4 regions of the Methylomonas sp. Kb3 genome follow, and region 1 is predicted to be linked to each of the others. Evidence: riboswitches for the same ligand, from Rfam matches in the RefSeq annotation. Region 1 holds a riboswitch; each other region holds the start of a gene.
The links. A riboswitch is a leader RNA that binds a small molecule or an ion and turns the genes downstream of it on or off. The one in region 1 is predicted to bind cyclic di-GMP.

Region 1 (7,958 bases):
CGCAAGCGAAGGCTGTTTGTATTCAATGCGCATCCTTGCGCGAACCTCCAGCTATTACACTAAAGGTTTGTTACATGCTGATTACATCGGCTTGTTGGTGTTGGTAGATGCTTTGATAACCGGCACTTGGCAGTTGCTCAAAGAACCTGCAGCAGCATGCGAGTAAGGCATAACAGGCGCATTGACGTTCAAGGTGTCGGTGAAGTTGTTGCCGTTACCGATAGCCAGATAACCTGATTGACCGAATGGGTGAACAAAACCAATGTTCAACTCGGTAGCCAGAATGGTTGGTGAAGCCGCATCGGCAGCGATTTTAGCGATGACGGTAGATTTATCCGCGCTGATACCTTTACGCCATTGGAAGGTTTGCTCAACCCAATCCATATACTTGCCTCTGAAGGCTTGTTCCAGAGTCGGTGCTACACCGTCCACTTTAATAAAGCGGTAATGCTTGGCATGCGTAGCATTGTTTTCCAAGCTTTGTTGACCGATGGCCCAGCCTCTGTTACCGGCAGTATTAACCGCGGTGTTGAATACGTCAGGGTTAGTCGTGGTGATTTGTTTAGCCACCGCTTCGCCGTCGGCAAAGTCTTCCAGACACAATTCCATATCGCCGGAACCACTAATTTCGTGCTTCACAGGACCGGCCAAAGAAGAACCTACCCAGTCAGGATTCAAACCGGCCGTGCTGCAAGGGTTGTTTAGGAATTTAACGTACTGTTGCGCGCCGGTACCGGAACCGTCGATACGTTTGCAAAAATGCACTTTAGTATCGTTAGGGGTTACGTTTCTGACAGTGCCGTCGGAATCGGTGTAAGTCAAACCGGCAGTCAAGCTGGTTAAGGCCGTGCCGTTTACTTTAAACTCGGACCATCTTTTGATTTGACCGGAGATCAACTCAGCCACTTGTTGTTTGCTCAAGCTAGGCATACAAGCTTCGGTGTAATCGCCCGGTGCGCAGCTGCCGCCAAAACCGGCCAACAGGTTTTGCGCTCTTTGTAAAGCCACATACAAGTTATCGGAAACCGGCACGCCAAATACCAAGGCCGCCGCAGGCACCACGTTCAGAGCCGCGTCGGCAGCCACTGGATCAACCGCAGAAGCGTTTGAAGGTTTGTTTGGGCCAACAAACAATTTTGGCTCAACATCGGAAATACCGGCATCGGACAGCACGTTGGTCAGGTTAGCGCCGCTGGCGTTGCAAAACCAAGTGTTGGTCGCGCCTTGTTGCGTGCAGTTACCGTTGTCGATACGCATCGCCGCAATCGCCACGCCGTCGATCAGCGGGTTAACGCCTTGCGCAGAACCGCCGGCAGAACGTTTGTGGAACAGGACTTTAGCCGTGGTTGCCGCAGAACCGTTGACGGTCAGGCCGGGTACGTTAGTAGAGTTCAGTGTGCAGAAATAAGCACTATGGTTTTTACCTTCGGAACCCGCTGTACCGTTATCTTTAAATACATCCAAAGTACCGGCGTCGCACAAGTTCACAAACAAGGCAGCCAGGGCTTTGTCTTGCGCGCTAGCGCCGGACATGAAGATTTCGATATCCGGCGTAACGCTTGGCGCATGCGCGGATGCGCCTTGCGAAAAACCTGCCAGAGAAGCCACTGCGATAGCAGCAGACAATAATTGCTTTTTCATTGTATATCTCTCAATGGATTAAATTTAAAGTGTGAGCCGACCCGTTCATGAAGGGGGAACCAGCAAAACAGAATCCGGCCGGCTCAAGCCGCTTACGGAATTAAACCGCCAGCGATTTACGACGAGTGGCGCGCAGTACACCCATCAGACCGGCGCCGAACATCCAAACCGCAGCAGGTAGTGGCACAGCAGCAGGCGCAGCGGTATAGGTCAAAGAACCGACGTTGCCGTTGATTGCGAAATTCCATACGCCTGGGAAAGTGACTAATTCGCCGGTGTCGAAGTCATCGGCATTGGCTCTTTCGCGAACAAAAGACAATGCTGTGCCTAACTGACCTTGCGCGGTAAATGGCAAGGCAGTTTGGAAATCGTTACCGTAAACAGCTGTGTATCCTTGCTGGCCGACAGTTTTGAAGGTACTCAAGTTGTTGCTGTTAGCATCTTGAGTTTGGATATAGCTGACCAAATCATTCCATTTACCCATCGTGTTGCTAATGTCTGGAGCGTTCGCGTCGATGCTGGATGGTGAAGGCACTACAGAAGTGGTGTAAAAACCAAATTTAGCTAAGTCGGTCAATTCATTCAATACACCATGACCACCAGAAACACCCCAGGCAACGTTGTTGCCGGCAGTGTAAGCAGCAGCGAACGATTGGAAGTTGTTGTCGCTCAGTGTGAATGACAATGGTTGGCTAGGATTAGCCAAAAATTGTTCAACAGTGATGCCCAAATCCAGCGTGTAAGAGTTTTGTGCTGTGTAGTTAACCAGGTTAAACAAAAACTCACTACCGTCTGCTGTTGCATCGCCGATAGCTTGGATACGCGCTTCCGCGGCGCCTGAAGCGGCCGCTGCCAATACTGCAACTGCCAACAATTTTTTAGACAATTTCATTTTTAAAACCTCATGTTTAAATTTCGATTAATGACATAAGGTGACAGCCCAGCCGTCTTGACCTGCAAGACCCGTGACTTTCCGTCCCCGCTTCACAACGAGTTTGGCTTTTACACGCTTTAGATTGCACTCGACACCATCTAACATCCTGACAGCGCCGCTTTGTTGCCCCCGCTACCATGTTCCGCCTAGCCTCCTCCCTATCCTCTTCCTTCGCCGCTCCTTGTTCGTGCCGTCCATGTTCCCTAGTTGCTCCCGAATCTTTGCTGAACGGCCGTTCCTCAACCCCTCAACTTGGCGCGAATTATTCCAGAGCAATAGCGGCGTTTCGGTTACAGCATTGTTAAATTAACGTGACATGTAATACATCTGTATTACAAAGCCGGCCGCTAACACGAAAATTCAGCGGATGACCGGGCGGGAGGGAGTGATGAAATCTAAGATTCTATTTGCGGGGGTCGCATCAGTGCGATTCAGTTAAGGAAGAAACCCCTTTTCCTCCGGGAGAAGCTGGGAATGCGGGAATCAAATAAACTATTTTCGGTGTAGCCTAGGTATTAGTGGCCGCTAGCTCTCGACGGCAAGGGCCTTGCTGACTATTGAGCAAGTTAGTTAAACCCAAAAAGTCCGTCATGCCGCCGGGATAAGGGCGTCCGGTGCCATGGATGGCAAGCTTCGAACTCTGCGTGCGCTGAACACGGCATTCCCCGACAAGCAAACGCCTTGCGACCGCTTCACCAATCGATTGGGAACACTGGGCTCCCGCCTGCGCGGGAGCGACGGACGTTAAAGGCCAGGCTAATATGAAGGCGGGCTAAACAACGCCCAACAAGACTTTGGCGTTAACGATACCGTCCGCATCGGCCGGTTTTTCCACATCGATTTGCAGCACTTGCAAGCGGTGTTTGGTTTCCAAAATTGTCAACCATGACATCAGTCGGTCGAAGGCCAGATTTTCCAGCCAGACGCTGACTTTGTCCTCGCCTTCCGGTGACAGATGTTTGATCGCCGGTTTTATATCCAGCTGTTGGCTGCTGAAATCGACTAACGCCAGCGGCGATTGATTACCGCCATCCACTGCCGGCGTATCAACCGCGGCTTGTTGCCGCAAAGCCGCCGCTTCGTTGCCGACTTGTTGTAAATAGCTATAGATTTGCCTTTGCGCCTGGATTTTTAGCGTCAGCAAGCGGCTTTGTTCAGCAATTGGTTGGTAAAACAGCAGGTATGCGCCATACATCAGCACGACCAGCACACCACCCAGCGCCAGTACTCGCTCTCTGGGCGTTAGTTCGGCAAAACGCTGCGCTATGTCATTTTTCGCGAATCTCAAGTTGCGCCTCCACGCCATTTGCGCCGCTGTCGGCGGATTGAAGTTTCACCTGCATGCTGGTTTGCAATTGTTGTTTGAATTGCTCCAGCTGGCCGATGTCATCGGCAACTACATGCAACTGCAAACCGCCGTTCAGGAAATTGAGTTTTTTCAGGTGCACGGCGGGCGTGTCTTTTAATACCAAGCCGGACCGGTAAAACAAGCGCATGAAGCCGCTACCGACGACGTCGTGTTGTTTTCTCAGCTGCGCCAGTTGTTGCTCGGCTTGGGCTTTAACATTGACGATGCGCTTCACCTCGGGAAAGCTTTGTTTGAACAGCGCTTGGGTTTTGGCTTCCAATTCGCTCAGCTCGGCTTGCTGTTGCCAGTAGGTGTGCAATAAGGCGTAGCTCTGCACCGCCAAAGCCGCACCCAAAATAATTGCTGCAGGCAGCCACTGCTGCCAACGGCCTACCTTTTGGCTACTAACGGCATAGGCACCGCTCAATAAACTCAGCTCTGCCGGCAACAACTCAACGGCGCTCGCCATGAATGGCAACGGTTTTGCTATGACTGTTTCCACACCGGTAGTTGCTAAACCTTCCGGCAGTTTGCTGTCTTCGCTGGCTTTGAATAGCAGTAAAGTCTGAAAATCAGCACCTTCGGCACGGGCTTTTTCCAACAATTGCGGCAGAAATTGCGTATCCACGCCGCCGCCCAGATAGGCAGCGCTACGCAAAATAGCGTTGCTGTCGTCGAGCAACAAGGTGGCTTGTCCGGCTTGATACGGCAGACATAAGGTTTCCGGATATGCGCCATCCAGCGGCAAACCGGCTTCCCGAAACGGCGTAAGCCATGTCGATAGCGTTTCGTGGGTAATCGCCGCGACGGCGAGTTTATCCCGATCCTGTTTTAACCAAACCAGATGATAATTTTCCACGTCCTCGGCCAACAGGTCTTCCAAGGCAAACGGCAAGGCTTTTTTCAGTTGCGCGGTGGTTTTAACCGCCAACTCGATTTCCAGCAATAGCACCGAAGCGGCCGGCAATAACAGCAGTACAGACTTACCCTGCGCAACAGCTGCTAACTGGGCCATCGTGCCGGATGCCGGCTGACTATCCGGCTCGGCAAGACTCAACCATTCCAGTTTATCGGCCGATTCGGAGATGAATCTGACCAGCAGTTTTTCAGCCATGCGCCAAGCCCTGGCGCTGCCGCTTCAAGACTTGCGCACCGCCGCTATCACGCTGCAATTGCGACTGAAACTGCAAATGGGTTTTGCCCATATCGATTTGCCCTTGTAGTAAAAAGTGTTGCGAACTGACCCCCAAGCCGTATTTACCGATGCCGGCATCGGCAACCGCTTCGTCCTTTAAAAACTCGGCGACTTTTTCGAAAGGCTTGCCTCTGGCTCTGAAGATGGATGCCGCCTGATCGGCGCTGATGTCGTCCGCCAAACAGCGCAGCACCATGGCGCTGGCGGTATTGATATTCAGCGGCGCGTAGCCTTCCACCACATACACATACGGCAATAATTTCGAATAAATCTCGCGCGTCATGCCTTGTACCAGCAATAACTCGCTGACATCTGCAAATTGCCGGTTCGCGGCGCGGTAGCCGGGCTTAGATCGGGTATAGGCGTCGTCTTCCGCACCGTGCGGATAGCTAGCGTCCATATCTGCGTCTATCCAATCCGTGATTGCCTGTACCAGCTCGGTTTTCAGTTTTAGCTGCGCCAGCAAGCGTTCCAAGCGTTTTACATCCGGCACGGATACTTTTCCCTCAACCAACAAGTTGTTCAGATTTATACGGCCTTGCAAATCCTCAATCTGTGCTTGCATCGTGCCGCCAGCCACCACGGTCGTTGCCAGCGGTTTGGACCAGGTATCATCCACACCATCGACATCACCAACTTTCGCATCAGCGGCCAGCCTGCCAATCGCCCAGCTTTCCAAGCCATAGGCATATTCCCAGGCTTGCATGCTGCGCAGCTGATTTTCGGTGCGGCGAATATCCATCTGCCGCGCTCTGGACATGGACACGACCGCTACCGTGGCGATGGCCAGTATCAGCATCACCGTGATCAACGCTATGCCGTGCTGCGCCCGATCTAGCATCTTCATTCCCGCACCAGAAACAGCCGGCGCATGTCGCCCAGGCCGGCCAAGTTAAAATTAGCTTCCACCGCTTTGGGTAAGCCAGTGCCACCTGCCGGCCAATGCGTCGTCCAGTCGCTGCCGTAAAAGCGCAGTTCAAGCGCGCCAACATTCAGCAATTTTTTCCGACGAAATTGCGTCTGCTGGGTACGGTCCAACACGATCCAGACCTGCCTGTACAAACTGCCGTTTTCCAGTCGATAACTGACACGCTGCAGATCACTTCGCATCGACAACGCCGACCATTCCGGCACGCTGCGGGTTAAAGTCAATAATTCTTCACCATTCCCACCGGAAAAAGCCGGCTGTTCGCTACCCAATTCGTCCCGAATCGAGCGTGGCAAAGCCTGGGCTAAATCTTCGTTAAGCAAATACAGGGTTTGCTGCAACGCGGCGATGCTGTCCGAGCGTTTTTCCGTGCCCGCTCTGGCATCCAACACCGCGCTCAAGCCGGCGTAGGCCATGGCCGCCATGATCGCGAACACGGCCATCGCGATCAGGACTTCCAGCAAGGTAAAACCGCGACTGGCGCTATTGTTCATGGCTGGCCGGAACATAACTAAGCAAACCGGCGTACGGCGATTTATCCCCTTCCAAAAACACTTCTATCCGGTAATCCCAAAGCGTGCCGCCGAGACTCGGCGTCACACCGCGCTTGGCCTGCCAATACCAGCGCCGCCCGGCCATGGTTTCCCACCCGTCCTGGTTCTCCGGCTTTTCGGTATCCAGGCGCAATTGCACCGCACGATTAGCGGCTATCGTCGCGGCTATAGTTTTGTTTTCCAGATACCAAAGGTTCTTGGTATTGTCGGCGGTAATTTTGATCAAGCCGGCCATCAGAATGGCTAACAGCGCCAGCGCAATCAGCACTTCCAATAGAGTGAAACCGCCGTTGCCGGGGTATTTCATGGCTTAATGGCGACGCTGGAAATTGCCAAGCCCCCATCCGCCGTATTACTCAGCCAAAACCGGAGATCGCTTTTTGCTAAATCCAACGCAATTTGAAACACCGCAGAGGCCCCGTCCGGGGTAAAGACAATCTGCGGTTCCGGATGAACTTTGCCGCCGAACCGTTGATTCAGATACACCGGCTTTTCGTCCAAGCTTAAAGCCAAGGTCATGCCTGTTGGCAAATTCCTCTGTCTGAATAGCGCATCATTATTCTCCGGCTGCCACTTGCTTTGGGTAGGCGAGAGAAACCTATACCCTTGGCCGACCAACTCCAGACCTATGCTTTCGCCGCGTATCATCGCTTCCTGCTCGGCCAGCGCCAGCAATTTTGCCAGCCGATCAACTTCCAATTGTTGCTGCTTACTATGATCGGCATTGCCCATCGCCAGCATCGCCATGCTGCTCATCAAGCCGATTAAAACCATCGCAATTAACAGTTCTATCAGCGTAAAACCACGCGCGCTCAAGCCGGAATTTGGCCTTATTTTTGCGCCCAATTGGTGATGTCCGCGCCGGCTTCGCTGCCGCCTTCCACGCCGTCGGCGCCGAAGGAATACAAATCAAATTCGCCGTGCGCGCCGGGCTGCATATAAAAATACGCTTTGCCCCATGCGTCGACCGGCAGTTGATCCAGATAGCCGCCCTGCTTCCAATGCGCGCCGGCCGGCAGATTAGCGGGTTTATGTACCAAAGCTTCCAGGCCTTGGTCGGTGGTGGGGTAGCTGAAGTTATCCAGTCTGTATAAATCCAGCGCGGCGCTGATGGCTCTGATGTCTTGCAAGGTGCGCGTGGCACGGGCTTCGTCTGGTCTGCCCATGATTTTTGGGACGACGATGGACGCCAAGATGCCCAAAATCACCACCACGATCATCACTTCGATCAGGGTAAAGCCTTGCTGTTTTTTATTGCTCATAAGGGTTTAAAGTCGGATTGGTTTAAACAGGTCCCGGCCTGCGGGACAACGGGGAGAAGATTAGAAAGCCAACGTGACAGGCGTATGACAAAACCG
Region 2 (7,958 bases), on a different contig from region 1:
TATTCATCGCAGACGTCTCGAAAGGTTTTGTAGCGGATGCGTTTGCCGGCCTTGATGAATAGCTCAGCGCCACCCATGCGCTCGATTTCTTGCACGGTAAGCTGTAACAGTTCTTTTTTGGATAGGGCGTTAATCGCTTCCAGTTTGGCCTGATGGCGGATTGCAAACAGATCGATACCCAACTGCTTGAAAAGATCCTCGCCACCCAAGGCGCAAATTTCATCCTCTGAAAGCGCCATTAATTGCGCCTGATCCAGGTTCAAAATAGTCTTGATGCCTTTCTCGATGTTATCGGCCCAAGCTAGTGCGAGACTTTCCGTTGGGAAGGTTTTGTTTTTAACGATGCCTTTTAAGCGGACATCGGCGCGGAAGTTGCCGTTGGCTAGAGGTCGGATATATGCCATTACACGCCCTCGCCGTTTTGATTGAGTTGGATAGCGACGTCAGGCGCATTCCGTCGCCTTAGCAGCTCAAGCAGCTGGTCATATTCCGGGCCGGCACCCATGATTTCAGACAATAATTCTTGTCGGCCAGCATCTTGTTCAGATCGGAAATAGGATTTTCGGTGTTCGCCGTGGGCGTTCGGAAAGGTTTGGCAGATATGTAGTAAGACAACATCGTTTTGCGCCTTGGTGGCAAATAACGGGCTGTGATACTTGCTCTCGGGATCGAACACGCAAAAATATTCGACGTGATAATTCGCGGAAGTTTCTTTGGACTTTTGAGATTCTTGAAAATGTTGCTAGGACAAAACATCGTTTTGTGAGCTTTGAAGGGATAGATTTTGCTGGTTCATTACGCCACCTCATTGGAGCAAATAATGCAGAGTGCGCCTAAATTTGCGCCTTACTGCGGTTATGTTGCTTCAACTCGACGGCAATCCAGTTGATAAGCTATTGATTAGCTTAAATTATTCAGTGGTGGGTCGTGTGCGATTCGAACGCACGACCATCGCATTAAAAGTGCGGTGCTCTACCGGCTGAGCTAACGACCCCCTGAATGAGCCGCCCATTATACTCAGAAATATTAGTTTTGCAACGATTAGTTGTAATAAATACGAAATAATATCTTCACTTCCTAAATAGTGCTGGTCGCCTACTCTTTTACCGGCCGTTTTTCCAGCTTTCTTTGCAAGGTCCTTCTGTGCATATTCAATGCTCTGGCGGCGGCTGAGATGTTACCGTCGTGCTGCATCAGCACCTTTTGCAAGTGCTCCCACTCCAAGCGCTTTACCGATAGCGGATTGTCACTGATGGCTACCGAGGCATCGCCTTCGTTCTTGTACAAAGCACTGACAATCTCATCAGCGTTGGCCGGCTTGGTCAGATAATGAATCGCGCCCAATTTGATAGCCTCCACAGCGGTGGCGATACTGGCGAAACCGGTCAGCATGACGATTTGGGTATTGTCATCTAAAGAAATCAATTTCTTGACCATTTCCAAACCGGAGTCAAAACCGATCCGCAAGTCGATTACCGCGTATTCAGGCTCGGTTTGTTCCGCCAGTTTCATCGCCGTATCAACATCATTGGCGACAGTCACTTGAAAATTGCGCTTTTCCAACGCCGGCTTCAACACCGAACAAAAGGTGACGTCATCATCGACCAGCAATAAATTGGGCTTATCCATAGGTAATTGGTTCATGCATACTCTCCTTAGCTAAAAGCGGCAAACTGATTTCAACGCAAGCACCGCCCGACTCTAAATTACTGAACTGTATTTTACCGCCGAGTCGCTTGATAGTGGTATAAGTCAAAAACAAGCCAACTCCCATACCTTGCTTATTGCTCTTGACCGGTTGGTGCCCGGCAAACTCGATAAATTCAGCCGGCAAGCCTGGACCGAAATCCCGGATTTTCAAGTTTAGCGTTGCTTCATCCCATTCCACATGAAACTCAATGCCCGCATCGACCGGCGATGCCTCGGCAGCGTTATTTAGGATATTAATGATGGAGTGAGTCACCGTACGTTCCGCAATCACACGCGCTTCCATATCCACATTCGGCGAAATAAATAGCTTGAGCCGGGTAGCGGCTTTATGCGTGCGCCACTGGCCTAATACTTCATCGATATATTCGCTCACCAGCATCACCTTGCCGGATTCCGCCCGCATCTCGCCGGCGGAGGCCGACATCACCGACAAAGCTTGTTTGCAGCGATCAATCTGCTGCTGCACAATCATCAGTTTCTGATGCAGATCCGGATAGCGATGCGCCGACAGCTCTTCCGCCATCTCATGCGTCAAAATGGCGATCGTGCCCAGCGGCGTACCCATATCATGCGCGGCGCTGGCCGCCAAGGTGCCTAGGGACACCACGCGCTCGTCGCGTAGCGCACTCTCGCGGGCATCCGCCAAATTGCGCTCCCGCTCTTTCAAGGTCTTGGACAGTTCGACCACAAAAAAAGCGACTAAGCCGGCGCTAAACACAAAACCAAACCACATACCGAATACATGCAGATTGAAATAACGCCGGTCGTTCATCAAATGCATTTGCAGGCTCATTTCCGGCGTCATCTCCGTCATCGCCGGATGGGCCATGTGCGGCTCGACAGCCGGCAAGGGTACGTTGTAGGCAATCAGCACTGTATAAACACAGGATGTAATAATCACCATATTCCAGGCATAAGCCTGCGGCAGCATGATGGCAGTTACAATCAAAGGCAGCAGAAACACCCAAATGATCGGGTTTGACGCGCCGCCGGTCAAATAAAGTAAATAGGCCAACGCCAGTACATCCATGCATATTTGCGAAAAAATCTCGTGCTCGGTAACTTCTTCCGGCGTCCTCAGCCGTAGCCAGGTGTAAAGATTAAGTATGGAAATCGCAAAAATCGCCAGCCACAGCTGGTTTTGCGGCAAATTAATACCCAGGCCGTTTACCGCAATAAACACCGCCACCGTAACGGCAAACAGCATCAAATTTCTAAGAATGTATAACCAACGCAGGTTTTCGCGAATGGATATTTCGGCTTTAGGCAGAATGTGTGAAAGCATAGAAACAACACTAAATTGAAGAAAGCATCGCCGCTAGATACTACCGCCGCTTGCTTAAGAAGGTGGAAAGCCGACCAAACCTGGAAGGCGGCCACCCAAGTATTTAATCGACTTTTGATAGCAACCTTCACTCCAACCACTAGGTGCCAGAGCAAATACGGAATCAAGCTCGCCGCTTACAAGATCGAAAGATAATCTACGAGCTGATCTTTTAGGAACAAGCGTCACGATCTGACAAATCATGCCCTCCCAAAAAATAGTGCGGCATATCACGCACCAGCCAAACGCCAGCCGCCGTTTTTATCCACCCATCTCATGCTCAGCCAGTACCAAAACGTCATAGGCAGCATCATCGCAAACCATTCCCAATCGTCGATCAAAAATAATTTGGCAACCCAGCCATTGCCATCGAAATAGAGCGGCCAAGGCACACAGTAAAGAGTAAAAACAATACTACTCCAGATCAACAGTAACGCGCCTTTGCGGGTTTCTATACTGGACAGGGCCAGGAACACCCACAGCGGGGTTTTATCGGTTTTTTGCATACATCTCTCCACTGAAAAATCTCGTGCCAACCCAATGAGCGGCGCAACAACCTAACAATAAACGACTAGAAAAGAAAGAAATTCCTGATCAAATCCACCAAAACAAACTTCACCACCAAGCGGGGATTATTTCCCAGCAATTGAACTGTGTTATTTAAAATAAGCGTATGAGCTATTTCGCTGAATTTCGCCCGCAGCTCACTCATGCCATCCCAGGAAAAATAAGCAGCAATACAATGATATTTATATATTTTATTAAGTTGGCCCACTATTCGCTGTAACTAGTGTACTTGCTTCGTGGTTTGCTTTCCGAAAGGCGGTTAGTAGGTCTCTATCCCTGCCATGTCTGCCGCCGGCGGAATGAGTAAATCTCTGAAAGCAAGCATTGCCACACCCGTCGTGAGGCGGGGCCGGAAAATCACGGTTCTTAAAAAACGATTTAAAGAAGGCCGGATTGCCCCCATGCGCGCCATGGGCGAGGGCAAAGTTTGGCTCGCTGCTGTTGGTCAAGTTTTGTCAGTTTCGCTGTTACCTTTAATTCCAATAACAAAAGAGGACGATCATGATCTTTCATAAAACGGCTATAGCAGCTATTTTGACAACTGGCCTGGCGGCTGTTTCCAGCCAAGCGTTCGCGCACTCTTACTACAACCTGACCGGCGCGGGCACAGTAGCCTCCGGTAACTCCGCTATCGGCTTCGGCATAGCCAACAGCATCAACGGCACAGACGGTGTATCTGCAAACTCCAACGGCACCAATAGAGTCGCTAACGGTACCAACGTTTATACGGTCGGCGACTTAAACGCTAACACCTTAATTCCGGGCACAGGTACCGCGGCTGAGACAGCCACAGAAGTAGCAGGCAACCTGCCCTATATGTGGTATTCAGGTCAGCATACAACAGCTACAGGTTTCACCAAACGCGAATTACATACGGGCTCCAGCGCTACAGACAACGATGGCGCACTGACAGCAAATCTTATTAACTCAAACCCTAGTTTCGGCACCAATACTATCGGTAGCTTGTGGAAAGCTTACTCGGACAAAAACGGCGGCACCAACGCCGCCACCTGGGGCACCATCATGGCCGATCTGCCAGCTGATGGCGACCATCCTTACTTAGCGGTAGCAGGCAATTCGGCATCAACCGGCCTGGGACTGGACTACGGCTTGATTCATATTAGCTGCGGCGCAAACACAGCAAGCGCTAACTGCGCCAGCGCGGGCAATATCAAAACCACCATTACCGTGAAAAACGACGCCGATTACAGCCAATTTAACGGCTTATTGGACGTGGCCCTGTATCGCAATGTGGACAGCAGTTCCACATCTGACCGTAACGCAGCTGCCACAATCGGCGAAACGGGCCTGCAAGGCTCAAGCTTGGGCGAAGCTATCTGGACAGCCAGCATGAGCAGCACTTCCGACACCTTGTTCTACTCGTTTGTGTTCGACCAAGCCGAGTGGAATGCCACAGGCACACCCGGGCTGCACACCAATGGCTTTTATACCTTGGTGGTCGGCGCGCACGGTGGCGGCGCGCTCGATGGCGTAACCTACGACGTACTGGTTACCACTTCGGCAGTGCCTGTTCCAGGCGCAGTCTGGCTGTTCGGCAGCGCGATGGCCGGCTTGATCGGTTTCGGCCGCCGCAAACAAGCACTAGCGGCTTAATTACCCAGCGGGGTTGCCGCCAAACAACGGCAATCCCCTCACCAAGCGCTGTTTAACAACAGGCTTTAGCTCATATATTTAATTCGATAGAGATCCAAAATGACTGCAAACTTAACCTTTAAGAAACTAGCATTAGCCGGCGCCATGGGCGCGTTAATGTCAATCAGCGGCATGGCTAGCGCTCACGTAACCTACAATTTAGCTTCCGGAGATCCCTTACCAGACGGTTCTGCCGCAGGCCCATGGTCGGCCGGCGATCCAGGCTATATTGGCAATTTGCCCGCCACCTGGGTAGCGATGATCCACAATGACGGCGGCGTTGCCAACTCGCAAACCGCCAGCGGCCACGGCATAGGCATGGGCGCCAAAGCTTATAAAGACGGCGCGACAAACTGGGGGCATACCGCCGATTACGGTTTGTTTGAACTGCATGCCGACGCAGAAGTGACTATCACCGTATCGTCGGACGGCTCCAATCTGCGCCCGGCTTTTGGTTTGTGGAGCGGCTGGGATACCGCGGGTAGCAGCAGTCGTCATCAAGAATACCTGAACAACGGTGCTCTGAATCCCATGGCTGCCAGCCCACTTGGCACAACGCTGGCTTTGGTTGACGCAAACGCCTGGGCCTTCGCAGCCACTCAAGGCACCACCGCCAGCGCGACGCTGACCCGTTTCCTGACTGCCGGTACTTACACACTGATTTTGGGTGGTTACGACGGCACGGTAGGCGGCGCCAATCTGGCCTATACCGCTACCATCTCCGCCGCCGCATCACCAGTACCCGTGCCGGGTGCGGTTTGGCTGTTCGGTAGCGCGATGGCGGGCTTAGTCGGTTTCGGCAAACGCAAAACCACAGAAAACGTCTGAGACGTATCTATGTCACTTAAAGCTGATTTTTAACCCGGCGCCCTTAATTACCAGTGTGATCAAGGGCCGGGTTAATCAGCAAGAAATTGGATCGGTTTCGGTCAAGGATGACCGGGGGCACGGAAGCTCCATTTTTACATCCGTTTGATCGTAGTCTACTTGATCAAAAAGCTTGAACAACCCTGCCCATTCGCTTCATTCGTAACCGAACGCATCGATATACGACGCTAAAATCGGTAATACGGGTTCGTAAAACTTTTCATAGTGCTGCCAACGCGCCACCGAGCGCGAATAAATCGGCTGAGCGACAGCGGCAAAACTCGGCGTGGCAATGTAACGGCCCTTAGCCTTCTCATGAAACGCGCTAACTTCGGCCACCCATTCCAAATCCAATAAGGTAAACACCCGGCGAAAACTGGTTTCGAAATCGTTGACCGTGTCCTCGTAACGCAATTCCATATAACGCGGCTGCATCATCGGTTTAATGTAAAGCCACAGATCCATTACGGCCGCATATTGCTTGGCCACACCTTCCCAGCTCAGTAGATTGACTGTCACGCTAGACGGCTTAAACGCCTGCTGGAAGCAACTCAAACACACATCGCGCGGATCGCGTAGCGCAAAGATAATCCTGGCCTCCGGAAATAGGCTGCTAATCAGGCCAATATCGATACTGTTCAGCGCTACTTTATCGATAAAACATTTATTCAAGGCACCCGCGCCATATTCTTCGCTAACCCGCCGCCAATAGTAAGCGCGCAACTTTCGGACATCATCCAGACCAAGCTGGCGGAGGGCGGCCGGGATGTCTTCTCGCACACCGCTCAACCTTTGCAGCTCTTGGATCAAACCATGAATCAGATCATTTTCATCGGAGGTAAACACCTCGGGATGCGCCGCCAGCACTTGCTCGGTCAACGTCGTGCCGGACCTCAAAAAGCCCAGCAGAAACGTCGGGGCCGGCAAGTTATCGGCAAAGTCGCTGAGAGCCCATCGATGCAGTAACGCCTGATCAAAGCCCTGCTTGTTACGTTGAATCGCACGAAATACCTGTCCGGCGTCAAGTGAGCTGAGTTCAGGTAATTGCTTATACAAAGCCTTAGCTTGCTGGCAAGCCGCAAACGATGCATCGTATTCTTCCAATTTATCCAGCACGCCAACCAACTCCTGCCAGGCGCGTGCGGTCTGCTGCATATTGCGATTGGCGGCTATCACAGCCTGAAAGCGCTGCTTGGCTGCCGGCAAACGGTTTAAATGCGCTTCCAGCACCGCCAGCATATTATTGCAGGCCGGATCATCCGGACGTAACTCGCAAACCTTGCTGGCAAAAGGCAAAGCCTCTTCGAATCGATTAACCCTTGTCAAATACAGGGCGCGATTATTCAGCGCGGCAGGGTTCTCAGGTTCCAGTTTGACCGCCAATTCGGTTAATTTCAGCGCGGTATCCAGATCGCCCCAGTGATGCAATTGCTCGGCCAGTTCCAGCATAAAACGGATATTGCAGGTTTGCTGAGCGTCGATTTCCAGTTGAAGAGCGGCCTGCTGTAGATAGGCTAAGCCTTCCCGGCGCTGCTGCTGCCAACACAAAGCCTGTCCCAATCCGGCCAGTGCTTCTGCATGATTGGGTTGGATCGCTAACACTTGCCGAAACCCATGCAACGTACCCGCCATATCGCGCCGCGCCACGGCTTGCCAGGCTTGTTTTAAGGCGTCGTCCACACTGGGTTGAACCGGCCTCGCCGCCGCCTCGGCTTGCTTTAAACAACAGGCTTTGTATTTCTTGCCGCTGCCGCATGGGCACGGATCGTTACGGCCAAATTTACCGTTGACGGCTGCTGTATTTTTCATATCGTTCCCTGACGAAGTTTGGCATTGA
Region 3 (7,958 bases), on a different contig from region 1:
TTTGCCATGGAAGGGCCTTTCTTTTTTGGCGCGGCGGCAAGATTGGAATCCGCGCTGGAAGTGATTCACGGCCATACCGAAATTCTGGTCTTGCGCCTGGAAAAAGTGCCTTTCATCGACGCAACCGGCCTGCAATCGCTGTGGGATTTGCTGGATAACTGCAAACGGCACAAAACCCGACTAATCCTGTGCGGCGCAAGACCGAATGTCTTCGAGAAACTCCGCCGAGCAGGGCTGGTCGGTCAAGTCGGCAAGCCAAATGTGGTGGACCGAATACAACAGATCGCCATGGATATAACTAAAAATAAATAACTTCCCTGCTTATCCCTCAACCCAGCGGAAGCTTTCGTAAAAGGTAAATCCGCTCCTTCTCTGACTGGAAAAGTTTGGGATGGCGACATATACCGTCACCGCTTCAGATTCATCGCCGGAAAGCTGTGAATTCCGAAACCCGAAAGCGGGCATTCGTCACTGAGTCCAACCGACGCGAAGCTGAGGCGCGAGTGCTAATCTTGAATGTCCGGTTTAAGCGGCTAGGCGCTTTAGTCCTTTGAAGGCATCGCGGGTAAGGCTTTTTGCCAGCCGGTTATACAAGTTTGCTTTGCCCGCAAGGCTTTGGAGTTTGTCCGCAACGTAAAAACCTCGCGATGCTGGCGACAGCAAAAAACCCAAGACGAGAGCTTAATTACCTTATGCGCAACCCTATCAGCGATAACCGAATAGCGTCTAGGCTTGCAAGGCTAATTTGGAGACTCGGTGATAACAAAGAGACCCACTATTTTGGCTTCAGTAGTTACCAAACGTTGCTACGAATCGCCCCGATAACACCAATGCCAAGGCTCGTAAACATAACCGAAGCGGTTATCGCGCGGGAATGACAGAAAAAATTGAAAGCGTTGCGCGTTGCTTGATAGCCACTGATAAGCAGCCGTTTGTTCGAACCGCTCGCCCAGTTCCGGGCAGTCGTCGCTGCCTATATCGATGGCACGCCCGGTGTGGTGTTCGCTGTAACCGGGCGGGGCCAAGACACGCAGAATCTCCTCGATAGTTTGCCCCATCCCGAGCTTGCGCCGAATAATGTCGGCTTGATAATCCGCACTGCGAAAGGCCGACACCATCAGCAGGGTAATGCCCTCCTCGGCGGCGGCCTGTTTCAATGCGTGCCAGGCAACGGCCGCTTCCGCCGTGAGATAATACGCTCTACCTTGCCGCGTGGTTTCCGCGACGATCAGTTCGGCCGGCTCGCGGCATAATGCCAAACCTCTACCTGCCGGCAGTTCTTCCTGAATGCCTAGTTCGATGAACAGCTCGCGAATACGCTGTAAGTAGGCGTCAAGCGGTTGGTCAATCATGAGCTACATCTCATTGAGTGCATGCAAGCGCTGGTAATCGCTAGTGGTGTCGACATCCATTTCCGCTTCCAGCAACGGCACTTTTACCAGTGTGTCTTCGAAGCGCAGTAACAAGGGCTTGGCTCCCCGGTCGCCGGTCAAGCTGGCTAGCTGGGGAAAATAAGCAGCCGGAAACACGGCTGGCACGCCAAACGATTCCGCGTACTGACTGACGACGATGCGCTCCGGCGCGTTTTGCCAAGCACTTAGCAAACTTTGCAGATGCGCGGCGCTAATCAAGGGTTGATCACAGAGCATCAACAATACCGCGCTAGCCGTGCCCGGCACAGCCTGGATACCAGCCAGAATCGAACCGGCCATCCCGTCCGCCCAACTCGGATTCAACACCACTTTGCTGCTGTTAAAATCGACCGCGGCTTTTATCGCCTCAGCATTTGCGCCCAATACCACCACCGTCCGCTCCGCCAACACGGCTTGCGCATTGGCAAGCGCATGCGCCAGTAATGGACGCTCCTGCCAAATCAGTAATTGCTTGGGACTGCCCATCCGGCTGGAGGCACCGGCCGCCAGGATGACGGCATGCACATTATCCATGGCTGCAGGCATGTTTAATCGCAACCGGCTCTTTCCCCAGTTGCCAGCCGCTACGGCCGTTGAACTGGGACTGAATGCCGGCCACGATGGACAAGACAATCTCTTCCGGAGGTTGCGCGCCGATGTCCAAACCGAACGGGCGGAATACCCGTTCGACTATCAGTGCCGCGTTGTCGCCCAAGCTGTGCAGCAGCCGCTGCTTGCGATGCGCCGGACCCAGCAAACCGACCAACTCGCCGGTTTGGGTAATCAGCATCCGCGCGCCGGCCTTTTGGTAGGTCGAGCCAAAGGTTTGTTGCCAAAAATTGGCGTGCGTTTTTTAGTGGATGATTCCTGCACTGACTATTCCTATAAAGAGATTGCCGCTCGAGCAGTTAAAAACTGACCAGGGTTTTGTCCGCGACTTATTGACGGCCTCCTAGCACAAAATGCATAAGTTGTGGAAACTCAAGCCTTGGCTTTTTTATCCTTGCGGATGCCCCGCACCGCATACGTCCTGGCTTTATCTTTGGCGGTTTCCGCAAAGAAGGTCTTCCAGGTCTCGCCGCCTCGGTCGGCAATTGCCGTCGAAATATCCTTAAATAAACTGATACCTTCCAGCACCATTGTCGGGGTAAAACCATAATCGTGGGTGAGGTAGTAACTGATGCTCATCAGATAGGTTTTTTCTCTACTCATGAGCTTGATCAGCCGCTGCTTTTGTTTATCGTAGACATAGTAAGAGGTCAGCGCCAGCAGGCTCAGGCCAAAAAATTTCGTCCACAACAAAATATAAGCATCGTCTTCATAGAGCTTCTGACCCTTGTTCAAAATGGCATCGGTTTTATTCATATCTATCCTCGGTGAAAGTGTCGGGCATCTTAATTTAAGTTTGAAAATTTTGTGTTGGAAATATTGGATAGTGTCGTCATAACACAGCCGCCCGAAGCGCAATACCCTGTAAGTGCAAGACAGCCAAGAACCAAGCGGTGTTTTTTTAGCTTAACCAGTAGCTATGCCATGCCATCGGCTTAAATGCAAAAAATGCCTTCTCCACCTGGTGGCAAAGGCGATTAGAGGAATCAACCTTTTTCTGGGGCTGAGTGATTTTCGTCGGCAATTGGCAGATGACTAAAGCTCCGGCGAGGCTGGTCGTCGATTGCCGACGAAGTCATGATACGCATGAGAACGTTGGATTTTTATTTCGGAATTCGTTCCCAACCTTCGTTCCAGCACCCTGATTTTTAAGCACCCAGCTTGGTATATCACTACCCGAACTGATGACTTTTACCCCTACGGCGCAAACTCAAAGCTGCCGCCCAAAATCTCTTAAATAAAATAAGGGATATAACCCAAAATACGCGAAATAACACACCCTGCATAGCGTAATAGCCATCTAAAACCCCAAAAAACCGCCACACTTATTACTACTCCACCCTATCAAACAAAACAGCCTATCGCATTGTTTTATATGAACATAACCATAGAAAAACACTAGCAACCCTTGCTCAAATATATTTTGGCGCATGTTTTGCTTTATAAATAGTGCTGCACCCACCTGGGCGCAGCCACCAAGTCGCCACACTCGTCGCAAGGCGGGGCCGGAAAGCTGCGGATCTGATTCAGATAGTCGAGCTGCCTCTTATGAGCGGGTAAGAGAAGGGTCTAGCCGGTCGAGATTCATACACCGACAACTACCCATAGCGCTCGCTCACTGGTCAGGAATAGTTTGTTGTATCACCTGATTAGCTAAACCCGTTGTTTAACTCACTACGCAAGCAAGCCCGGTATTTAAAACTCTTTGGACTGTCTCTCTCGCAACCATAGCGTAGCGTGATCAATTCAGGAATATTGAAATACATAGCGGTTTTAAGGCTGTTCAAATTGCGCGGGAAGCCATCGGCCCAGCACTTACCGTACGCAAAGGACCGGAAAGTAAGAGGCTGACATCGCGGCATCCGGCGCAGGTGCGTTAGGCAACGACTCGCAAAGGGAATTGCGAAACATTGAATGTCGCCGGTAAAACCTACCGGTAAAAATCTTCGTCTTACTATGAAAGGAATTGAAATATGTCTGTTAACACGAAACATGCGCCTGCCTTGAAAAAGGTCGCTGCAACACTTGCTATTTCACTTTTAGGCCTCGGCAATGTACAAGCCGAGACCGTAAACGGCACCATCTATAAAACCGTCGACCCGGTTCACGGCGCCGGCACCACAATCGATTTCTACTCGTTCTCCTTGTCATCAGCTGCCAATGTGATAATCGATGTCCTGGCGAATGAAGGCTACGCAGCGGGCTGGGGCGCGCATCCCGGCGCGTATGTCGATATAAACGGCGACGGCGAACTGACACTGGCAGATAGCCAATTCCGCATTTTTCAGGACACAGTCTCACTGACTACCGAAATCGTCAGCGGCGACGACAGCCCAGCTTACACCATACCCGGCAATACCGGCGGATGGGCCGATGGCAGCTTGTTGAGCCGAGACTCCTACCTGGCTACTGCATTGGACGTGGGCAATTACATTATTGCTTTTGGCGATTACTCTCTAACCATCGAAGAAGCTGTGCTGGGCTTCAACAAGGGCGACACCATCACCGGTGCGACCGGCGTCAACCCGATAACGGGCGCCACCGGTCAGGATCATTTCGATTATCAAATTACCCTGACCGCCACCGACTACGTCACCGGAGCCAGCCTGCCTTTGACCATCACCGGCGAGGGTGTTAGCGCAGTGCCGGTGCCAGGGGCCGTTTGGTTGTTCGGTTCTGCATTAATGGGATTCAGTGTATTAGGCAAACGCCGCACCGCGTAACCCCGGCAAACAAGAGCGAAAAGGTCAGCCGACATCAGCTGTCGACTCACCCCTCGCAATGCATGTCTAAACCCTTTGGAGATGTCTATCTTTTGGCTGCCAGGCCCGAAATACTCAGACAAATCCAAATTAAACAGCAACTTAAATCTACCACAATCGTAAACAACGATGTGGTAGATATTGGAGACACTCAAAAATGAACATCGATTTACAAACTATTTTTAAAATCACCCTATCGTCCGCCGCGCTAACCCTTGCCGTTGCTCAACCTGCGACGGCGGCTTGGTCAGGCGCCGATAACACTCTCGAGCTGGGCACCAGCATCTCAAACCCTAGTTTTAATTCCAGCAATTTGGGCTTCGCGGGCAATCCGTCTCTGTCCAATGATGGTTGGGGCATGCAAGGTGCATTTACCAACTTCTATTTGAGCTCATCAGCCCAATCCGTGACTGTCGACGCGCGTTCGTCCGCCGCAAACTTTCCGGCCTTTTCAATTTTCAGAACCAATGTGGCTTATTCGGGTGAAACGGTCGGCGTCGATACACCGGCTGAGCTAACCGGCCAAATTCACAAATTTAACTCGGTCGGCCAAGCCGGCGATCCAGGCATTATGTGGGCAACCGGCGCGGACGGCATTGTCGAAACCCTGGGCTACGTCAGTTCCTCAAGCAAAAACTACGTTAACTCTTTCGGCGGCGTCATCGACTCCGGCGCCCACGATGTCAGTATCGACAATCTGTATGAAACCGGCGTATCCGGCACTATAGGCGTCACCGGCAACCCTGCTTTTGCCAACACCAAAAGATTCGCGACCTTGACACTGAACGACTTGCAAGCTGGCTGGTATGCCGTGTTCGTCGGCGGTGCAGACGTCCTCGGAAGCAGTGCCGGCATCTCTTTGAACATTTCCGCGTCGGCCGCCCCTTCTACCTACACACCGGCGGCGGTGCCAGTACCCTCCGCTGTCTGGCTGTTCGGCACGGCACTGGCCGGCTTTATAGGCAGAGGCAAACGCAACGCTAAAGCGTAAGCCAACACCCAGCACATAAGCCGATGTTCCTATAAAAAAAGGAAGCTTGGCGAGGGACTTCGCCAAAGGAATAAGGATGGCCGATAAATTACGCTGTGTGGTTTATCGGCCTTTTTTATAGCTTGAGCCCGCTGATGCGGGCGTTTTGGCCGTATTTGTTGCCAACCAACCATTTCTCAGTGGAGTTTCACCATGACATTGTTTCGTCATAGCCAATTAGCGATTGTTTTAGCCGGAGGTGTACTGCTCAGTTTCAGCGCCGCCGCGGTCGAATTGGCACTAGGGCCCATGCCGATAAGCCTGAAGCATTTGCCCGTTCCGCCTGTTCCCGGACTACTGGACGGCCCGGACCCTATTGTCGTCAACAAGAATGCCGCGATTGCCTTGGGCAAAGCGCTGTTCTGGGATACTAACGTGGGTAGCGACGGCATGGCCTGTGCGTCCTGCCACTTTCACGCCGGCGCCGACGGCAGAGTAAAAAATCAGCTTGCTCCGGGCGGCCAATCCAGCCCTTTAAGCGATCAAACATTCAGCAATGCCATGACGGGTGGTTCTTTGGGACCCAATCATACCCTCAGCATTGGCGACTTTCCGTTACATCAACGGGAAGATCCGCTGCAAGAGCATTCCGCGATCCTCTACAACACCGACAATGTAGTCGGTTCGTCCGGTACTTTCGGTGGTGAATTTAGAGCCGTGGACCGCTACACAGCGCCTAACGACACCTGCAGCCGCAGCGTCGACAGCCTGTTTCATGCCGGCGCGGTCGGCACCCGCAAAGTAACGCCACGCAATGCGCCCAGCGTGATCAATGCGGTGTTTAATCATCGCAATTTTTGGGACGGCCGCGCCAACAATGTGTTTAACGGCAGCAGCCCTTGGGGCGACCGAGATCCCGACGCCGGCGTCTGGGTAAAACAGAACGCCACGACGCTAATTAAGCAGCGCCTGCATTTAATCAATTCCTCGCTGGCGTCATTAGCGGTAGCTCCGCCACAAAACACTACCGAAATGGCCTGCCGCAACCGGACCTTGATGGAACTCGGTAGAAAGCTGCTGTTACGCCGCCCGTTGCAAAACCAAAAAGTACATCCTGAAGACAGTGTATTGGGACCTTACAGCCTCAATAGCAAACCCGGCACGAACACTCTGTATAAGCTGCTGATCATGCAGGCATTCAATCCCAAATACTGGTCGTACAGCGGTAACCCGCCAATTCCGGCCCCCAAAGGGTTTGCGCCCTATAATCAAACCGAAGCCAACTTTGGCATGTTCTTTGGCCTGGCCATCCAACTCTATGAAAGCACATTGATTTCGGACGAATCGCCCTTCGACAACAGCGCCCGAGACGCCGGCAATCAACCCATAGAACTCAGCGCTTCGGAATTGAACGGCTTAAAACAATTCAGAAAAAATCAGTGCGCGCTCTGCCATTTAGGACCCAACTTCAGCGCGGCATCGATTAACGCCAATGCGGCCATTGCCAAAACCCATCCGGAAGCCTTCGGTGAACCGACTTTCTTCATCAGCGCATCCACCAATGTGGTCAATCGCATACCTTTGCTTATCAAAAACGCTCCGGTTACCGCATTTTTCGATACCGGCTTTTCTTCCACAGGCGTCACCGAAGAAACGGCCGATATTGGCGCAGGCGGCGTCGACGACTTTGGCAACCCGCTATCGTTCAGTAGGCAATATTTACAGCATTTGGCGGGCAATAATGCCGCTGCACTGGATGAAGATGTCACCAAAGTGAGAGCCTGCGATTTTCAGGAAGCCCTTGCTCTAAATATCAAACTGCCTTATTCGCTGCCGAGCTTGTTTACCATCACCGACGGCATAAGACCCCAGCCACAAAGCACGGAGAACTGTTTCCTGCCCGCAAACAATGCCTTTTTGCCCACGACCGCTGCCGCCTTAGCGGAGTTGAACAAGCCCAATACCCGGAAAATGGTGGCGTCTGTCGACTCGACCTTTAAAATCCCCTCGCTACGCAATATCGAGTTAACCGGACCGTACATGCACAATGGCAGCATGGCCACGCTGGAACAAGCGATCGAATTTTATTCGCGAGGCGGAAATTTTGCCTACGACAGCAAACAAGTTACTCGGGTATTTCCGCAGCCCAATCTACAACTGGATGCGCAAAACCGAGCCGACCTGATCGCCTTCCTGAAAACCTTG
Region 4 (7,958 bases), on a different contig from region 1:
GCAACTGTACAAAGGTTTTTGATGCGGCCGAAGCATCGTAAAACTCTTCCAGATAAATAGAAGGCCGGCAGCAAATCGGAAAGTCGGCGGTGGGTGTGTCCGGATAGTCATTCACATCGACGCTGGCGATTAGCACATCGCGGTTTAGGTTAAGGACCAGCGCACCGCCGTTTACTGTCGCGGCGTGGGCTTGGCTGATCGACAATACACTGAAAACGGCTAATAGCCAGGCGGATGATCGATGATTATTGATTTTCATAATGTCACACTCCTTGAAAGATATGGCCTACGGCCTATGCCGATAAAGCCCAAAAAGCCGCTAGCGAATAACCAGACCGCAGCGGGTAGCGGCACCGCCGATACCTGTCCGCAACCGGCATAGGCACCCGTGCCCAAACAGAAACTGCCGACATCAACCAGTTGCGCGCCTTGCAACATGCCGGCGTTTTCCGGCGACATGAGTAAATCGCCACTCAACTGCCAGTTTTCGGCGTTGCTAAAGCTCAGGCTCAGGTTGTTTAAGTCATACACCGCCATCGTGAAATAAATGTTATTAGCTAGGTACCAACCGGTGCGGCCCAAAGTTTGCCGGTTGGCATCGTAAAGCAGCGAAAAATCGCCGTTGACCAAGCCGGCTCCAGTCGGCGGCCAGTTCGGCGCATAAAAACCCTGCACGCCTGTCATGCCCACTTGTGCCCCGGCCACGCCGGCCAGTGTGCCGGTATCGATGGCAAACTCGGCTGACGTGGCTTTGACGTAACGCTGGCTGGCTTGCGGACTAGGATCGTTACCGATAGCCGTCAACTCGAACACCTGATTGAGTCCGGAAATCTCGGTGGTATTGAGTTGGCTAAGCAAATGGTCGCCGGTATTGGCCGGATTATAAGCATTGGACGTTGCCGTACTCCAAAACGTCGACAAGTAATAGCCCCCGGCATAAGGTGCCAGCGCATTCCGGTCCAGGTTCATCGTAAACGTACCGCCGGATGGCGCATTCAATGTCGCGGCGTCGGCGCTTGCTGAGGCCATCCCCATGCCGATAGCCAGTATGGCCAAAACGCGATAGCTGCGGTTTCTATTGATCTTCATAAAGTCCCTGTCAGCGGATGGTTAGCATAAACCCTCTCCCAACCGGAATAGACAAGCGACCGCAGTCGGCAGCATGCAGGCACGAAGAGGGATTTATTGCCGAAAGTCCGGGCCCGAAGCGAATCTTGGCGACCGCCCCAAGCCCAATTTGCAAGTTAAGCTACGACCAAGGCTTTTCTGCGACTTGCACCCAGCAAGCCCAGCAGACCGCTGCCGAACATCCAGACCGCCGCCGGTACCGGTACCGCCGATGGCGCCGTACTGGGCGCCAGACTAAACGTACCCACCACGGCATTGGTATTGGCGCCAACCAAACCGGCCCACAATCCGGTCCATTGCAAATCGCCGCTCAGCAGTAATTCGCCATTGCTGCTTAGCGACTCGGAGACGTTGGTCAGCTTCAAGAAATTTTGGTAGCCAAAACCGGTATCGTAGGTTTTGATATTCCAGGTGCTTCCGGTTTTTACCAGGCTAAAGTCGTAGGGCGTCAAAATGCCGCTGCCGCCTTGGCTGGTCAATAACCAGGCGCCGCTCAAACCGATTTGACCGACCGAGGTATTGCCGGCGTCCATCGTCGTGGCTTGTTCGGTACGGCCATAGGGACCGGCAGCCGGATAGCTGTTGGTCGTGGTGTTGGCGTTAACCGCAAACGACATCGCTGTGCTGGCGGTTGCCGATAGCGTCGTTCCGCCGGTGGTTGCGCCGGTGATACCCAGTAAATTATCGCTGGCACCCCAATGTTTCGCGACAATCCAGCCATTCGGATAGCCACTGCCAACATTGACCGATGCCGCCGCAAAAGCAGCATTGTTGATGGTAATGGTGGCATCGCCGCTGACTTGCGCGGCGCTGGCTGTAGCAGGCGCCAAAACGGCGGTCAATGCGCTGAAGGCGAGCAGGCCGGCGCTTACCCATTGAGTGCGGTTGTAGTGCAAGATTGTCATTTTTTATTCCTTAATAAATTACGGTTAAAGTTAATCTGCAAATCGCCAACCCGAATTAAGGGTCTTTAACTGGCAGGTAACCCGGCTGTCTTAATCTCCAAGACCCGTGGCTTTCCGGCTCCGTCTCGCGGCGGATGTGGCATGTTTGTCGCGGTCCTTACGACATCACTCTAAATCCCTGAGTGAGGTGCTCCTGAAAAACTCCTGTGGCAAATAGTTAACGACGGCATCAGTACTTGATTGAAAAACTTAGAAACCCGGCGCGGCCGGCTGCCGGCGCTACCCGGCCTTCGAAATAGCCGTAGGGCTGAAAATAATCCTCATCGCTGAGATTTTTGACCGTGGCCGCCCATTGGAAACGCCCGGTTTCGTAAGCCAACGCCGCGTCGAAGCTGTGGTAGCCGGCGGTTTTAAAGCGATTGTTATTGGATAAATAAGCGCCGGCGCGGGCGTACACGCCGAAGCCCAAGCTAAAACCTTGCAACTCAGTCTGCTGAAAACGGTAATGCGCCCAGAGCCGCCCGGCATCTTCCGGGACTTGAGCCAAGCGATTGCCGGCAGCCACCCCGGCTTTGTCGTCCATGAAGCGGGCGTCGGTATGCGCATAGTTTGCCAGCACGCTGAAGCCCTCGACCGGTTGCCAGAGCAAATCCATTTCGATACCGCGCGAGCGTTGCTGCCCTGCAGCGACCGAACGCCGCAGGAAATCGCTGCTGTCGGTGACCGCGACCTGGCTACGCTCGATTTGGTACAACGCCAGTTGGCCGCTGAATTGATTCGCAAAATTGAATTTCAGACCGGTTTCCAGATGATTCGACAATTCCGACGCCGGCGTATCGACGAAATTGACAAACGGTTGGCCGCGCATGCCTTCGCTATAGGAAATAAACCAGGAAACCTCGTCGTTTAGGTCGATCACGCCGCCGAGGCGCGGCAACCATTTCAGCGTATCCGTTGTGACATTTACCCCGGTTTGCGCGTTATTAAAATCGATACCCACCTTGCCCAACCTAAGGCCGGACAGCCAATGCAATCGCCGGTACAGCGTGCTTTGCCACTGCAGGTAAGCGCCGTAAGTGAGGTTTTCGATGAACTGATTTTCCCGGCCCGGACCGGGTACAGCATAAGGGTAGTCAAATAGCGGTGCGCGCAGATCGACCGTACCGACTCCCAAACCCAAGGCGCCGAAATCGCCCTCGATAAAGCCGGCATCTTGCAAACGGCTGTAATCCGCGCCCAGTAACAAATTATTTTCGCTGGGACCCAGCTTAAATTTGCCCTGCAAATTGCCCAATACGCTGCGTTCATGCTGTTGTTGAAACAATTCGGCGTTCACTAATGCCCAGTGCGATGCCGGCAACAAGGGTCGGTCCGCGACCAGGCCATCGCTGCCGAACAGGGTCTGAATTTTCTCGTCGAATTCAGCCTGCGCATAGCGCGCCTTCAGGTTTAAGCGCCAGCTCCCGGTGAGCTGCCGGTCCAGAGTAGCCCATACCGCATCGGCATCTGAATGGCTATCGGACAGATTGGCCGGCCCCGGGAACAGATCGGGCCGGGTAGCAAAATCACCAGCGATGCTGCCGGTGGCGGGCAAGCCCTGGTACTCCGGTTGCTGCCAACGCGACAGTTTGGCTTGGATCGTCAAACGGGTTTGGTCGTTATCGGTCAGCGTCAGGGCCGGGTTAAGGTTAAAACGCTGCGTTTCGATTATGTCGATGTTATGTCTGGCGTTGGTATATTCGCCGGTCATGCGCAACAAAATATTGGCGTTTAGCGGTTGATTGATATCGAAATACGGCTGATAAAAGCTGTGGCTGCCGATTCTAAAACCCGCTTCGCCGAAGGCTTTGGCCTGCGGCAATTTGGCAAGCAGATTCACCACCCCGCCCACCGGGGAGCCCGAGCCACCGCTGTAGAGCAAGGCGTTGGAACCCTTCAGCACTTCGATTCTGTCGATATTAATAGTGCTTTCCCGGTCACCGGGGTTGTAGTACTGGGTAAAGCCGTCCAGCAGTTGTTCGGAACGAAAACCGCGAATTAAGGTGCCTTCGATAACCGGACTATAGAGCGTATTGCGCGCCACTATGCCGCTGACATTGACTAAGGATTCGCTGAGGTTGATCGTTTGCTGGTCGTCTAACAAGGGGCGGTTAAGCGCGTGCACGGACTGCGGGGTTTGCTTGATTGGCGTGTCGGTTCCGGTAGCGCTGGCAATATGCCTGACGGCATAGGTCCGCGCCTCGTCAAGCATCGGCTCGGTGACGATTTCCGCACCGGCCTCCGCTGTTTTCGAGCCCACGACAGTCATGGCATCCAAGGTAACAGGGGGCGGCAGGCTAGACACCTCTTTTGCCGCCGGACTGCGTTCCAAAGTCACCGTGTCGGTATCGATAAAACGGTAGGTAAAACCGCTGCCATGCAGCAAGTGTGTCAACGCCTGCTCTGCCGACATGTCCCCGCGCAGCTCCGGACTGGCGAGCTCACGCAACATGTCCGCTGAAAAAATCAATTCCAACTCGGCTTGCGCGGCAAATTGAATCAGCGCGTTGTTTAAGGACTGGCGGCCGATATTGAAGTGGCGAACCACTTCCGTAGCGACCGCCTGGCTACTGCTCAATTGTCCGCCGGCCGCCACCAGCCCGATCAACACCCAGGTATCGACACCGACGCGGTTGCCTTTCAGCGCATAGCACAGATATACGGCTGGCCGATGCCATACGCCGACTGCCAGCGGGTAGCGAAAATCGTTAATCCGTGCTTTCAAAATCCGTCCTGTCCGAAAAATAATGTTTCTCAACATAGAAGTCGTTTCAGCACAAAAATCGATCACAAAAATTTCCTGATTGGCAAAAAATCGTCGCTATTCCGGCAAAACCGCGTTGAAAAAATCGCAGCGCTGTGCGACTGAGGAAGTTTTCGGCGGAAGGACGACTTTTGCTTGAATGCGGGTAAATAGGGAACAGCCGTTGAAGGCTTGAGTCGGTGGGCTGGAATTTTCGACTAATATGCGCCAAACCGTTTTGGACATGCGCGCGCTGCCCGGAGTGGCTTACAGCACCCAAAAAATCAGCGATGCAGCAGCACCCACCAGGGACCGATACGGGTTTCTTGCAACGCCAGCGCTTTACGCACCGAGGACAGTGCCTCATCGGGCGCATCCAGAGAAAACACCCCGGTTACCCGCAGATTTTTAAGTGCGGCATCCGCCAGAAATATCCGTCCCAATCGATAGCGCTCCAACTCGCTGATCAAGTCAGCTAAAGGTCTATCGTTGATCACCAGGCGATGCTGCCGCCAAGCGGACTGTTCCGCGCCCACGGCCCGCGGATGCGGCAGCGGCAGCGGCAGGCCGGGTTGATAGACCAAGCCCTGCCCCTGGGCGACGGTAACGTCACTGTCCTGACGCGCCATACTGACCGCTACGGCATGCTCCTGGACGCTCACCTCGGTAGGCCCGGTCGCGGTTTTATACACCTCAAACACCGTGCCCAAGGCGCGGACCGTCAAATCGTCGGCCACTACGTCGAAAGGCCGCCGGCTATCCTTTGCCACCGTAAATTGCACCTGGCCGTGGTGCAAGACGATACGTCTGGCCGCGGCGGTGAACGCTACCGAAACCGCGCTATTGGTGTTCAGCAGCAAACGGCTGCCGTCGCTGAGTTGAATCTCGCGAATTTCACCGGTTTGCGTGCGGTAGTCGCTAAAATAATCGCTAAATAAGCGCGCTTGTTGCGGCATGATCAGACTAATCGCCAACAGCCACATCGCCGCGACGGCCAGCCCGACCGCAAACCAGGGCCGGCGCGGCCTGGCCAACGGCCGGCGGCTGACTGGTTTATCGGCCTGGCTCTTGAATAACGTTCGCCCTGAGCCTGTCGGAGGGGTCACCAGCCTGGGCTTCGACGAGCTCGGCTGACACGTAATCCTTCTGATAGATAGGGCCGGGTCAATAATCTGGCCAGCGGCACGATTTTGTTCCGCCACCGCATGTCGAGACGCGGGTTGCAGCGATTCGCTCGCACTGGACAAACTGCCTGCCAGCACCATATCGCTGAACAAAGCCTCAGCCTCGGTAAATGCCTGAGCATGCAAGGGGTCGCGGCTCAACCAATCGGCGAAGGCTTCTAGTTCCGCATCGCTCAATCTGTCGTCGCGCAGACAAACCAACCAGGCGATGGCCTGATCTTGCAGACTGGTGTGAGCGGATTTGTCGGACGGCGCTGGCATGCAATCTCCCATTATGCAAGGCTGTTATTGATAAAGACGTGCGAGGCGCGAAAGCGATCATACCAAGCAGGGCAAGCGGTGGCAGTCAACGGCATCGGGATGAAGTGGGTTGTGGAAAAATAATGCGGGCTTTTTGCTTAATCGGCCAGTTGCCGGGCGCAATGCGCCATGGCTTGGGCCAGCAGCTTATTGACTTGGGACTTAGAAACCCCTAAACGTTCGGCGATTTGGGTATAGGTCAGGCCATCGACCCCATGCAGTAAAAACACAGTGCGGCAGGCTTGCGGCAACTCGCCCAGCGCATGCTGCAACGCGGCCAGACGTTGTTGACCTATCAACACCTGTTCCGGCGGCGCGGCGTTACCGGGAAGAGTGTCAACCAGCGCATCAATATCTTCGTCGGCACCGTAACGGTCCCTGACCATGGTTTTGCGCTGATGATCGATGGTCAGATTAATCGCAATCCGAAACGCCATGGCCCGCGCATTATCCGGCGGCGTTTTCTCGGCTATTTGCCGCAGTCCCAGGTAGGTGTCATGGGTTAATTCGGCGGCAATGTCCGGGCATTTCAAGCGCCCGGTTAAAAAGCGCAATAACTCATCGGCCAAGGACTCGGTCCAGAACGCGGAAATATCGGTCATTGGCTGTGCACTCATGCGTATCGGAAATATCCAAAGCTTCAATCAAAAACAGCAGCCGGCCGGCACCCCGCCAAAGCCTTACCGCATAGCTGCGTCAGAGCGTGTGCAATTATCGAACCAAAGGCGAATATTGCCGGCAAGCCCCGCCCGGCGTCCTGCCCTGCTTTGCTCCTTAGTGGCGGGCCGCCCGCGAATGCGGCAAATAACCTGCGGCATAACCGGCAGATAACATAGTTTTATCGAGAATCGCCGCCAGACTCAGCGACTTTGATTTTTAGCGCGCGCCAAGACTGTATAATCCCGGCAATCCCACATATTTATTCACTCAGCTTAACCATCCCCCAGTCATGCGCACCACCCATCTGTTTTTCTGCCTCATTTTCATCCTTGCCGTTCACGGCGCTATCGCCTGGAGCCTGAATCGCCCCCAGGACGCCGGTGTCGATGTGCCTTCTGGTAAATTGCGCAGTTTGTCGTTCGCCCCTTATCGCGAGGGATTCAGTCCGATCGAAGAAAAGTTTCCATTGCCCGAACATATCGACGCCGACCTGGGTTTGATTGCCGATAAAACCCATACCATCCGCACTTACTCCATCCTCGGCGGCATGCAGCCGACGCCCGAATTTGCGCGCAAACACGGGGTGGAAATGATCCAAGGCGGCTGGCTGGGCGATGGGCATGCCAGCAATAAAAAGGAAATCGCCGCGCTGATCGAAGCGGTCAACGCCCATCCGGACGTGATCAAACGGGTGCTGGTCGGTAACGAAGTGCTGCTGCGTAAAGACATGGATGTAGACACGCTGATCGGCTATATCCGCCAGGTTAAACAGGCGGTGAAACAGCCGGTGTCGTATGCCGATGTCTGGTCTATCTACTTGAAATATCCGCAACTGATGCAGGAAGTCGACTTTATTACCGTACACATTCTGCCCTATTGGGAAGACGAGCCGGTGGCGATTGAGGAGGCGGCCGGACATGTGGAGAAGATCGTCCAACAAATCGAAGCCAAAGCCCACAGCATGGGCCTGAGCAAGCCGATTCTAATCGGCGAATCCGG

Region 2: it holds a riboswitch for cyclic di-GMP, as region 1 does, so the genes downstream of both, CWO84_RS25030 (hypothetical protein) here and CWO84_RS06625 (hypothetical protein) in region 1, are expected to answer to the same signal.
Region 3: it holds a riboswitch for cyclic di-GMP, as region 1 does, so the genes downstream of both, CWO84_RS07910 (hypothetical protein) here and CWO84_RS06625 (hypothetical protein) in region 1, are expected to answer to the same signal.
Region 4: it holds a riboswitch for cyclic di-GMP, as region 1 does, so the genes downstream of both, CWO84_RS17345 (hypothetical protein) here and CWO84_RS06625 (hypothetical protein) in region 1, are expected to answer to the same signal.

What each region holds. Positions count from the first base shown of each region.
Region 1 covers NZ_PIZT01000008.1:12,835-20,792, reverse strand. Annotated here, with positions in the region: gene CWO84_RS06630 (hypothetical protein) at 82-1,641, opposite strand; gene CWO84_RS06625 (hypothetical protein) at 1,742-2,533, opposite strand; cyclic di-GMP riboswitch class I at 2,573-2,651, opposite strand; gene CWO84_RS06620 (type II secretion system protein M) at 3,348-3,863, opposite strand; gene gspL (type II secretion system protein GspL) at 3,844-5,037, opposite strand; gene gspK (type II secretion system minor pseudopilin GspK) at 5,030-5,965, opposite strand; gene gspJ (type II secretion system minor pseudopilin GspJ) at 5,962-6,540, opposite strand; gene gspI (type II secretion system minor pseudopilin GspI) at 6,530-6,907, opposite strand; gene gspH (type II secretion system minor pseudopilin GspH) at 6,904-7,446, opposite strand; gene gspG (type II secretion system major pseudopilin GspG) at 7,431-7,862, opposite strand.
Region 2 covers NZ_PIZT01000068.1:125,128-133,085, reverse strand. Annotated here, with positions in the region: gene CWO84_RS19490 (hypothetical protein) at 1-404, opposite strand, end outside; gene CWO84_RS19485 (hypothetical protein) at 404-676, opposite strand; tRNA gene CWO84_RS19480 (tRNA-Lys) at 919-994, opposite strand; gene CWO84_RS19475 (response regulator transcription factor) at 1,096-1,644, opposite strand; gene CWO84_RS19470 (ATP-binding protein) at 1,622-2,995, opposite strand; gene CWO84_RS19465 (hypothetical protein) at 3,265-3,540, opposite strand; cyclic di-GMP riboswitch class I at 3,918-4,002, shown strand; gene CWO84_RS25030 (hypothetical protein) at 4,103-5,215, shown strand; gene CWO84_RS19450 (hypothetical protein) at 5,315-6,082, shown strand; gene CWO84_RS24735 (sulfotransferase) at 6,278-7,930, opposite strand.
Region 3 covers NZ_PIZT01000010.1:135,053-143,010, reverse strand. Annotated here, with positions in the region: gene CWO84_RS07935 (SulP family inorganic anion transporter) at 1-312, shown strand, start outside; gene CWO84_RS07930 (M15 family metallopeptidase) at 807-1,352, opposite strand; gene CWO84_RS07925 (nucleotidyltransferase family protein) at 1,356-1,958, opposite strand; gene CWO84_RS07920 (XdhC family protein) at 1,939-2,202, opposite strand; gene CWO84_RS07915 (hypothetical protein) at 2,394-2,777, opposite strand; cyclic di-GMP riboswitch class I at 3,494-3,568, shown strand; gene CWO84_RS07910 (hypothetical protein) at 3,995-4,744, shown strand; gene CWO84_RS07905 (hypothetical protein) at 4,941-5,774, shown strand; gene CWO84_RS07900 (cytochrome c peroxidase) at 5,967-7,958, shown strand, end outside.
Region 4 covers NZ_PIZT01000067.1:52,366-60,323, forward strand. Annotated here, with positions in the region: gene CWO84_RS17335 (hypothetical protein) at 1-259, opposite strand, end outside; gene CWO84_RS17340 (hypothetical protein) at 256-1,089, opposite strand; gene CWO84_RS17345 (hypothetical protein) at 1,245-2,033, opposite strand; cyclic di-GMP riboswitch class I at 2,106-2,184, opposite strand; gene CWO84_RS17350 (TonB-dependent receptor) at 2,263-4,797, opposite strand; gene CWO84_RS17355 (FecR domain-containing protein) at 5,100-6,260, opposite strand; gene CWO84_RS17360 (sigma-70 family RNA polymerase sigma factor) at 6,398-6,916, opposite strand; gene CWO84_RS17370 (exo-beta-1,3-glucanase) at 7,249-7,958, shown strand, end outside.